Solitalea lacus: one gene and its partner. Each later gene encodes a partner of the first gene's protein in a complex. Links are inferred from orthologs where the notes say so. Each region holds a gene or a part of one and is shown on either strand. Other genes may lie near its edges.

Region 1 (3,814 bases):
CCCACTTTAGAAAGAAAGTAGATAATAATTGGTAATTCAAACGTAACACCGCATCCCAAAGAAAGTGTCCCCACCGTTGAAAGATATGAATCAAGAGATACCTGATTAATAATTTCGGCACTTACAGTATAGGAGCCTAAAAAGTTTATTGTAAGCGGAACAATGATATAATAACCAAATAAGACACCTATTCCAAAGAGTAAGGATGCAAAAAAGATTAATCCATTGGCATATCTCCGTTCACTAGTTTGAAGAGCAGGCTTAATAAACCTCCATAATTCCCAAATAAAGTAGGGGAAGGCTAAAGCCAAACCTACTAAAATGGAACTTGTAAGGTGAATAACAAATTGTCCGGACAATTCCGTATTCATAATCACGAAATTGATCTTTGATACACAGAAATCAGGTATATTGTATTTGGCCGCAATTTCGCACATCTTTCTATATGTCCAGAAATTTGGATTTTTAGGCCCTAAAATTATTTGATCAAAGATGATTTCTTTATAGCTAAAAGCCAATCCGGTAAAAACTGAGATAGCGATAATAGAACGAATCAAATGCCACCTTAATTCTTCCAAGTGGTCGAAAAATGACATCTCTGACTCAATGGTGTGTTTTTCTTTAAGAACGTATTTGGTTATCAGGTTATTTCTACGACTGTTATCGGACATCTGAAGTTAAAATGAGCTGCAAAAATAGGGAAAACAATGAACTTTTAAAGCCATAAGCGAACAAGCAATCCTAAAAACTATTATTCGCTAAAACACAGACAGCCGCATGAGTTCATCATACGGCTGTCTGTTATTTTCATTATTGATTTTTCTCAATATGATTATTTATCCATCTCAAAGGTTTCCATAAACTTAGTGGTAAAGTTACCAGCTCTAAAGTTTGGATCCTGCATCAATTTTATATGGAATGGAATTGTAGTTTTAATTCCTTCAATTACGAATTCGCTAAGAGCCCTTTCCATTGTAGAAATAGCTTCCTCACGTGTTTGCGCCACGGTGATTAGCTTGGCAATCATTGAGTCGTAATTAGGTGGAATAACATAGCCTGAGTAAACGTGAGTATCAACACGCACTCCATGACCACCCGGAGAGTGGAAATTGGTAATCTTACCTGGAGACGGACGGAAACCGTTCAAAGGATCTTCCGCATTAATACGGCACTCGATAGCATGCATTGTTGGCAGATAAGAACGGCCAGAAATTGGCACACCAGCGGCTACTTTAATCTGCTCTTTAATCAAGTCGTAATTGATAACTTCTTCAGTTACCGGATGCTCTACCTGGATACGAGTGTTCATCTCCATGAAGTAGAAGTTACGGTGTTTATCAACCAAAAACTCAATTGTTCCTGCACCTTCGTAGTTTACAGCTGCTGCTCCTGAGATAGCTGCGTCACCCATTTTCTGACGTAGTTCATCAGTCATAAACGGAGAAGGAGACTCTTCTACCAACTTCTGGTGACGACGCTGAATTGAACAATCACGCTCAGAAAGGTGGCAAACTTTTCCATACTGGTCACCTACAATCTGAATTTCGATGTGACGAGGATCTTCTACAAATTTCTCAAGATAGATACCATCGTTACCGAAAGCTGCACCGGCTTCCTGACGAGCTGAATCCCAAGCGTTCTCAAAGTCTTCGTCTTTCCAAACGATACGCATACCACGACCACCACCACCGGCAGTCGCTTTCAAAATTACCGGATAACCTATTTGGTTTGCAACTTTAATCCCTTCACTAACATCGCTCAACAAGCCATCAGAACCAGGAATTGTAGGTACTCCTGCTTTTTTCATAGTTTCTTTCGCAGATGATTTATCGCCCATGGCATTAATCATCTCCGGACTGGCTCCAATGAATTTAATCCCATTTTCACGGCAAATTCCTGAAAACTTAGCATTTTCAGACAAGAAGCCATAACCTGGGTGAATCGCATCGGCATTGGTGATCTCCGCCGCAGCAATAATATTAGGGATATTTAAGTATGAGTCTTTACTTGGAGCAGGACCAATACATACCGCTTCATCTGCAAAACGTACGTGCAAACTATCACGGTCAGCAGTTGAGTATACTGCAACTGTTTTTATGCCCATCTCTTTACACGTGCGAATAATACGCAACGCAATCTCTCCACGATTGGCAATAAGTATTTTTTTAAACATGTTTTACTAATTTGAAAATTTGAAAATGTGTGAGTTTGAGAATGTCCTCATTTCAAAGAGTTGGGTTCCACTCTCTAATTTTCAAATTGAAATTACATTGGCTCAACCAAGAACAAAGGTTGATCGTACTCAACCGGACTTGCGTTTTCAACCAAAACTTTAACAATACGACCTGAAATTTCAGACTCGATTTCGTTAAACAATTTCATAGCTTCAATGATACATAATACTTGTCCTGGACGAATTTCGTCACCTACATTTACAAAAGAAGGTTTTTCAGGGCTTGCCTGACGGTAGAAAGTACCAATCATAGGCGATTTGATAGTGATCAGGTTTTCTTCACTTGCAGCTGGAGCAACTGGTGCTACAGGAGCGGCAGCTGGAGCTGCTGCAGGAATTGCAGGAGCTGTTACATGCGGAATTGCCGCTACAGGGGCCGCAGCCGGAACTGCCTGAACAACCGCTTGTACAGTTTGTTGTGAAGTAGTTTTTATAGTAATTTTAAAATCTTTTCGTTCAATTGAAACTTCATTAACGCCTGACTTAGAGACGAATTTAATAAGTTCCTGAATTTCCTTGATTTCCATTAGTTTGCGTGTTTGTTTAAGTAGTTTTATTAAAGTTAGTTATTTTAATGTAAGTTCATGAGTAAGTTTTCAACACATTCAACTACACTATATCACATACTTTAGGTTAGATTTAATTAATAGGCCCATTTTATATAAACAGCTCCCCAGGTAAAGCCTCCACCAAATGCTGCTAAAATAAGATTGTCGCCTTTCTTCAGCTGGCTTTCCCATTCCCATAAACATAAAGGAATAGTTCCATTGGTAGTGTTACCATAGCGTTCAATGTTCACCATCACTTTTTCCGCAGGCACTCCACAGCGATCAGCTGTTGCGTCAATAATGCGTTTGTTAGCTTGGTGTGGTACCAACCATGCAATATCATCGGCCGTAAGGTTATTACGCTCCATTACTTCAGCAGCTGTTTCGGCCATATTGGTAACCGCAAATTTGAATACGGTTTTACCTTCCTGATAAACAAAGTGTTCACGATTTTCAACTGTTTCACGAGATGCAGGTTTAGCAGAACCTCCGGCTTTCATCAGTAAATACTGACGACCAGCGCCATCGCTTCTTAAAATCGCATCCTGGAAGCCTAAGCCTTCTTCATTTGGCTCTAGCAAAACAGCTCCTCCACCATCTCCAAAAATGATACAGGTAGCACGGTCCTGGTAATCAATAATCGATGACATTTTGTCGATACCAATTATCACTACTTTTTTGTACATACCCGTTTGGATAAACTGAGCTCCGGTAGTTAAACCATAAATAAAGCCCGAGCAAGCAGCGCTGAGGTCATATCCCCAGGCATTCTTGGCACCTATTTTATCACAAATAACATTGGCAGTGGCTGGAAAAACATAATCAGGGGTCGCAGTGGTACAAATCACCAGGTCAATTTCCTCAGGAGTAATACCGCGTTTAGCAAGTAATCCTTCCATGATTTTAACGCCCATGTCTGATGTTGCGCCCTCTTTTTGAATTCTTCGTTCTTTGATACCTGTGCGTGAAAGGATCCACTCATCATTAGTATCAACCATTTTTTCAAGGTCTTGGTTAGTCAGCTTGTCTTCTG
Region 2 (7,678 bases), 1.1 Mb from region 1 along the record:
AATTCCTCCGCAGGTTACATCAAACGGATAATGAACACCTACATAAACCTGAGCAAAGCAAACAAGGGCTGCCCAAATTAAAGCTGCCGGTAAAACCCATTTCCAGCGTTGGTAAAACGTGCCGATTAAAAACATGGAAATGGCAAAATGATTTGCGGCATGTGATGATACAAAGCTAAAACCATTGCCACAACGATTAAGACGTAATTTTACCAAGCCGACTAATGCCGGATCGTTACAAGGCCGGAGGCGTTGAAAATATTCTTTTATAATACTTGCACTTGTAAAATCAGCAATTGCAAACGTTAAAAGAAGGAAACCGATAAGATAAAGCCCTTTTTTCTTGTATTCTCGGATAAAGAAAACAATAAGGAATACATATACAGGTGTCCAAAAATATTGGTTACGCAGTAAAGGCATTAACAAATCAAAAAAAGAATTGGAAAGGCCTGTATTTATGAAAAAGAAAGCTTTTTGGTCAAAGGTGTTTAATTGATTAAGCATTATTGGGTTTTTCTGCAAATGAAAAGTAATCGGTCTGACTTTAACGGGTCAAATGGACGTAAGTCATAGTCGCCAAATGTTGCTTCAATATCAAAATTTGCATTCTTAAAATAACGTTCAAAATCCGTCATCATTAAAGCTTTAACTTCTTCTTTAAAGGCAAAATGGCGGCCTTTATTTTCAAAGTCTATTTTTTTGATAATTGCCCCGTCTTCAATTTTACGTTGAATGTGAAATTCGATGTTTTCAACCGTCTGAATCTCTCTAAATACCAAATTGTTTTTAAGTTTTTCAGCATTCATAAAATCAAGCACCAGAACACCTCCTGTTTTCAGTGATTTAGCAAACATGTTAATGGCATGTTGATGGTCGCGGTCTTTTTCAAAGAAGCCAAAACTGGTAAATAGGTTAAGAACGACATCGAAATAGTTTATGAAAAACAAATTTCTCATATCGTGAACGTAAAAATGCAATTTAGCATTTTCATGAGCAGTGGCTAACTTGATATTTTCCTCTGAAAGGTCAATACCGGTTACATCGTACCCCTTTTTATTAAGGTAGATGGCGTGTCGTCCTTTTCCACAACCAATATCAAGCATACGTTCCTTGATTGAGGGCGTCAGATATTCGCAAAGGTTGTCAATTAAATGTTCTGCTTCGCGTTCATCTCTTTTGTTATAAAGTATATGATAATAAGGCGAATTGAACCAATTCTGGTACCACTTCTGTTGTTTATCAGGCATAGCAACAAATATATAAAACCAATATGAGCAATTTCAGGCTAATTAAAATATCTTAATTGTATAAAATTTTGACAATCGTTTGCGTGCAATACTTCATATCCAATTTAAAAACTGGGCAATATCTTTACAAGGGCATAATTGCCTATTCTGATTTAATATTATAATTTTGTTCACTCTAATTTAAAATTAATAACATTGACACTAATTAAATCTATTTCAGGTATTAGGGGTACAATTGGTGGCGCCCCAGGTAATGCTCTTACTCCTGTTGATGTAGTAAAGTTTACTTCGGCTTTTGGCCAATGGGTAATTAATAAAACCGGTAACAAAAAGATTGTTATTGGTAGAGATGCTCGTATTTCAGGCGAAATGGTACGCAACCTGGTGGTGGGGACCTTGCAAGGTTTAGGAATAGATGTAGTTGACCTAGATCTATCAACCACTCCAACCGTTGAAATTGCGGTTCCTTTAGAAAACGCCGGTGGTGGTATTATCCTTACAGCCAGTCACAATCCTAAGCAGTGGAATGCATTAAAATTGTTAAATCATAAAGGTGAATTTATTTCAGCAGCTGATGGACAGGAGGTTTTGGATATTGCCGAACAAGCCGCTGTTGAATATGCTGATGTTGATTCATTGGGCTCATATAAGGTAGACAGTACTTATGTTGATAAACATATTGAAATGATTTTGGCATTACCATTGGTAGATGTTGAAGCTATTAAAAAAGCTAATTTCAGTGTGGTGGTTGATGCTGTGAATTCAACAGGCGGAATTTTTGTTCCAAGATTGTTAAAAGCCTTAGGAGTACAAACTGTTCATGAGTTGTATTGTACCCCTGATGGTAAGTTTCCCCATAATCCAGAGCCTTTGGCAGAACACTTAACAGAGCTTTCTAAAACAGTTACTGCTAAGCATGCCAGTTTAGGTATTTCAGTTGATCCGGATGTTGATCGTCTTGTATTTATGAGTGAGGATGGTAACTTATTTGGTGAAGAATACACCCTTGTAGCTGTTGCCGATTATGTGCTCCAGCATACAAAAGGTAATACAGTTTCCAACCTTTCATCGACACGTGCTTTGCAAGACATTACTGAAAAGCATGGTGGTAAATACAGTGCCGCTGCAGTAGGAGAGGTTAATGTGGTTGAAATGATGAAAGCTACCAATGCAGTAATTGGAGGAGAAGGTAACGGAGGGGTAATTTATCCTGAGTTGCATTACGGAAGAGATGCTCTGGTGGGAATCGCTCTGTTTTTAACGCACCTGGCTAAATTTGGTAAAAGTATTTCAGTATTAAGAAACTCTTATCCTAACTATCATATTTCAAAAAATAAGATCACCTTAACGGCTGATATGGATATTGATAGTTTGTTGAAGAAAATTCAAGATAAATACAAAAAGCAGCCAATAAATACAATTGATGGAGTTCGTATAGAATTTGATAAGGAATGGGTACATTTGCGTCGTTCTAATACTGAACCAATTATCCGTATTTATTCTGAAGGCAATTCAGAAACGGTTGCTGATGCATTGGCAAACAAGATAATTGCAGATTTTAAAGAAATGATATAATGAATGAAGTGAAATGAGGGATTTGAGATGAAACATGCCAGGTAACTTGCACATTTTATCTCATACATTTCACTTTATTGAACCAATACCAATTAATTTAACTTAACCTAAAAATGAGAGTTTATTTAGACAATGCTGCTACTACTCCAATTGATAAGGAAGTATTGGCGGTGATGTTCAACATGATGGAGAATCAATTTGGGAACCCTTCTTCCATCCATGCACACGGTCGCGAGGTGCGTTCTGCAGTTGAAATGGCGCGCAAGACTATTGCAAAATTGTTGAATACTTCACCTGCTGAGATTTTCTTTACTTCTGGAGGAACCGAAGCCGATAACACGGCAATCCGTTGTGGAATTATTGATAATGGTATTACTCACGCCATTACTTCAAAAATTGAGCACCATGCAGTTGGTCACACTTTTGAAGAACTGGAGAAAAAGGGCATTATCAAGCTAAGTTATGTAAACATTGACGATAAGGGAAATGTCGATTATAACCACCTTGAAGAATTGCTTAAAACCAACGAACGAAGCTTTGTTTCGTTAATGCATGCCAATAACGAAATAGGTACTTTATTGGATATTGAGCGAGTTGGCAACCTTTGTGAGCAGTACAATGCATTATTCCATTGTGATACAGTGCAAACCATGGGACACTATGTGCATGACTTAAGCAAGCTTAAAGTGCATTTTGTGGCTTGTGCAGCACATAAATTGCACGGACCTAAAGGAGTTGGCTTTTTATATGTAAACCATAATGTTAAAATTAAACCTTTAATTTACGGTGGAGCTCAAGAGCGTAACATGCGTGGTGGAACTGAGAATGTTTATGGCATTGTAGGTTTGGCTAAGGCATTGGAAATTGCTTATAATGAGATGGAGCAACATGCTCAACATGTTCAAGATTTAAAATCGTACATGAAAGAGCAATTACTTCAAAATTTCCCAGACATTCAATTTAATGGTGAAACTAACCCCGAAAAGAGTTTATATACAGTATTAAACGTGTCATTCCCTGAGTCTGATATGGGCGATATGATGTTGTTTAACTTAGATATTAACGGTATCTCGGCTTCAGGTGGAAGTGCTTGTTCTTCAGGTTCAAACATTGGTTCGCATGTGCTTTCGGGTATTGGAGCTGATCCAAACCGTCCGGCTATTCGTTTTTCTTTCAGTAAAATGACGACTAAAGAAGAGATCGACTATACAATCGAAAAATTAAAACAGATTGTTCCTGTGGAAGTTGCAGTGAAGTAATTTGTTTTTAGCAATATTTTAAAAAGTGGATTATCATTATAGATAATTCACTTTTTTATTTGTAATAAAAAGGGAGTCTTTGAAAATTACAATTCCCTGAAACACAGCTATTAATTGTGTTGAATTCAAAAAAATAACCCCGAAAAAGTCTCAAATGAGGCCAAATCGGGGTTTTTCATTATTTTGGTTTTGCGAAACAACAAAATAATATGCTGCAAAACTACTTATTTCCTGTCAACGAACTGCAAAGTCCCCGCGAAATTATTTTTCAGACGACCAGCTTGGGCAAACTCCGCCAGGTACTTCCACTGGACCGCTTGGCAGCCCTCTTACCGGCTAAGGGCAGTGCACGTGGCGCTAAAGCCTGGCTGGCTCCAGAGGGCATGTTGGCCTTGTTGTTTTTGAAGTCCTATACTGGTCTGAGTGATGAGCAGTTGATTGAACACCTGAACGGGAATTGGCAAATGCAGTTGTTTTGCGGCATGCGCCTGGCCGATAATGAACAAATCAAGGATGTCACCCTGGTCTCCAGAATCCGCAGTTATGTGGCCAAACACCTGGATCTGCAGCTGTTTCAGGAAGAACTGATTCGTTATTGGAAGCCGCAGCTGAAGGAAACGCAGGTTTTGTTCTGCGATGCCACCGTGTATGAAAGCGACATGAAATACCCTACCAGCGTGAAACTGCTGTGGGATTGCTGCCTGTTCAGTCATGAGTTATACGAAGATTTGTTGAAATCCTGTAAGCTAAAGCGGGCTAAAAACGCTTTTAATGAACAACAACTCAAACAATCGACTTTCAATTTACTCCGTAAGAAAAGCCAGCGCAAGTCACGTCGTCGCTGCCAGCAGTTAATCAAGTTACTCACCCGCTTGAATGGCCTGATTAAGGATGTTTTTCGCTTAATGGGCGACAGGCTGCAACTGGCCGGGCGGCTCCGGGAACGCTTTGACTTGGTGGAGCAAGTGTTAAAGGAGCAGCGGTTCTTGTTGGAAAATCCCGGTAAGAAACTACCCGACAGGGTATTGTCCCTGTACAAGCCTTTTGTGCGTTCCATTGTACGGGGCAAGGAAAACAAACCCTGTGAATTTGGGGCCAAAGTGCACATGCTGCAGGTGGATGGGATCAATATCATTGAACATTACAGCTATGCGGCTTATAATGAATGTAAGCGAGTAGAAGCTTCGCTAGCCCTACATGGGCGCCTGTTCGGTACCTGTCATCAATTTGCAGGCGACCGGATTTATGCCACCAATGCCAATCGAAAATACCTGAGCGAGCGGAAGATTGCTACCGGCTTTGTGCAAAAAGGCAGAGGCGATACGCCGGAAAAGAAAACCCTGAGAGCCCTGTTGAATAAAGAACGTTCCACCCGGCTGGAGGGTAGCTTTGGAACGGAAAAGAATCACTACGATCTGCGGCGCATCAAGGCACGTAACCAGGCTAATGAAACCCTTTGGATGTTCTTTGGGGTGATGACCGCCAACGCCGTGCGCATGGTCACTAAGCGGGAGAAGGCCCAAGCTCCCGATTTAGCCGCCTAAAACCTCCTGCCACAGCTGCCCAAGCAATCCCGCAAGGGCAAAGTGTGCCCTGTTGCATCGTTTTTTTCAAAATTTCGACCCTTTTCCACAAATCCTGCCCAGTTATCCACAAGTTGGTCGTGCTGGCCTACTCAAACTGCCACAAAGAAAGAAAGCGGCAACCCAAATTTTATTTGGATTGCCGCTTTCTTCGGAATTTCCCAAGAGTCCCTAAAAAAAACGGATGAAGCAGTAACCCCTCCATCCGTTAATTTTTTTAAGTATTTACTTTATTTCTGAACAATTTTTAAAAACGAAGCAATTTTGGATTTCATTTGGCGACGGTCAACAATGAAGTCTAAAAAGCCGTGTTCCAATACAAATTCAGCACTCTGAAAACCTTTAGGAAGATCCTTTTTAATGGTTTCTTTAATTACACGCGGTCCGGCAAAGCCAATCATCGCTCCAGGTTCCGAGATATTAATGTCACCCAGCATTGCATATGAGGCTGTAACGCCACCTGTAGTAGGATCCGTTAATAACGAAATATAAGGGATTTTAGCTTCAGCTAATAATGCCAGTTTAGCTGATGTTTTGGCCATTTGCATTAACGAGAAAGCAGCCTCCATCATACGGGCCCCACCTGATTTAGAAATCATCAGGAATGGAATTTTGTTCTTTAATGAGTAATCGATAGAGCGGGCTATTTTTTCTCCCACAACTGAACCCATTGAACCGCCGATAAAATCAAAGTCCATACAAGCAATAACCAAGTCTTGTCCTTCAATTTTACCAACACCGGCACGAATCGCGTCTTTTAGGCCAGTTTTGGCCATGGTTTCAATAATTCGATCAGTGTATTTCTTACTGTCTACAAAGTGTAACGGGTCACCGGAAGTAAGGTTGGAGAATAACTCAGTAAACTGGTTATCATCAAATAAAATCTCAAAATATTCTTTAGAGCCTATACGGATGTGGTAGCCGCAATGGTGGCAAACATACTTGTTTTCTACCTGCTCTGAATTATGCAAAACTTTTTTGCAAGAAGGACATTTATTCCAAAGACCATCCGGGGTTTCCTTTTTTTCTTCGGTTTTGGTTGTGATACCTTCTTTTGCACGTTTAAACCAACTCATGATTTGTTATGTAATGTGTTTGTTTTAGTTGTTAATCAGTTTTTTATATAAAGTTAAACAATGGAAACTAATCCGGTGTATAGCTACAATAAAAAGGGCTGCAAAATAGTAAAAATCTGTAACTCGTCGGCATATAGTTCTTAATTTAATCTTAGGTTCTCACTACCAATGGTTAGTAATTGTCAAATTCGTAAAAAATCGATTGAAAAACGGTTTTAATAACTATATTTAGCCACTCAATTTAAAAAATCTTCTATTAAAACTAATCTCGTATGTCAGATCAGACTCAAACAGCTATTTCAAAGGGCGTTTTGCACGGAGATGCAGTGCAGGAATTATTCGAATTAGCAAAGCAACATCAATTTGCATTACCAGCTGTGAATACTATTGGAACCAATACTATTAATGCGGTAATGGAAGCTGCTAAAGCGGTTAACTCTCCGGTTATTATTCAGCTTTCAAATGGTGGTGCTCAGTTTTATGCTGGTAAATCATTAAATAATGATAATCTGCAGGCCTGTATTGCCGGTGCTGTTTCTGCTGCACAACACGTACACTTACTGGCTGAAATGTATGGAGTTTCTGTTATTCTTCATACAGACCATGCTGCTAAAAAATTATTGACTTGGATTGATGGTATGCTAGAAGCAGGCGAAAAGTTTTATGCTCAGCATGGCAAACCTTTATTCTCGTCGCACATGATTGACTTGTCAGAAGAGCCATTGCATGAGAATATTGAAATCTGCAAAACTTACCTTGAGCGTATGAGCAAAATGGGTATGACTTTAGAGATTGAACTTGGAGTTACAGGTGGTGAAGAAGATGGTGTTGACAACTCTGATGTGGATAGCTCAAAATTATATACTCAACCTGAAGAAGTTGATTACGCTTATACCGAGTTAAGTAAAATCAGCCACCGCTTTACTATTGCAGCTGCT

The links.
Region 2: the proteins of accB (region 1) and accD are in contact, whole or in part, in a solved structure (PDB 8UXZ), measured with the Escherichia coli proteins. The link is inferred for Solitalea lacus from one-to-one orthologs.

The regions. Positions count from the first base shown.
Region 1 is NZ_CP091740.1:4,048,477-4,052,290, forward strand. The notes cover bases 1,014-3,814. They hold accB (acetyl-CoA carboxylase biotin carboxyl carrier protein), read right to left. Parts: upstream 2,761-3,814; coding sequence 2,266-2,760; downstream 1,014-2,265. Other genes in these bases: accC (acetyl-CoA carboxylase biotin carboxylase subunit), read right to left, coding at 1,014-2,173; L2B55_RS17410 (beta-ketoacyl-ACP synthase III), read right to left, coding at 2,877-3,814. Outside these bases: twin-arginine translocase subunit TatC, read right to left, coding at 1-671; more of accC, read right to left, coding at 833-1,013. UniProt on the Escherichia coli protein: This protein is a component of the acetyl coenzyme A carboxylase complex; first, biotin carboxylase catalyzes the carboxylation of the carrier protein and then the transcarboxylase transfers the carboxyl group to form malonyl-CoA.
Region 2 is NZ_CP091740.1:2,971,480-2,979,157, reverse strand. The notes cover bases 4,818-7,678. They hold accD (acetyl-CoA carboxylase, carboxyltransferase subunit beta), read right to left. Parts: upstream 6,741-7,678; coding sequence 5,895-6,740; downstream 4,818-5,894. Other genes in these bases: fbaA (class II fructose-bisphosphate aldolase), read left to right, coding at 7,013-7,678; L2B55_RS12875 (transposase), read left to right, coding at 4,818-5,625. Also shown: L2B55_RS12895 (phosphatase PAP2 family protein), read right to left, coding at 1-504; L2B55_RS12890 (class I SAM-dependent methyltransferase), read right to left, coding at 504-1,247; glmM (phosphoglucosamine mutase), read left to right, coding at 1,443-2,822; L2B55_RS12880 (cysteine desulfurase family protein), read left to right, coding at 2,936-4,081; more of L2B55_RS12875, read left to right, coding at 4,291-4,817.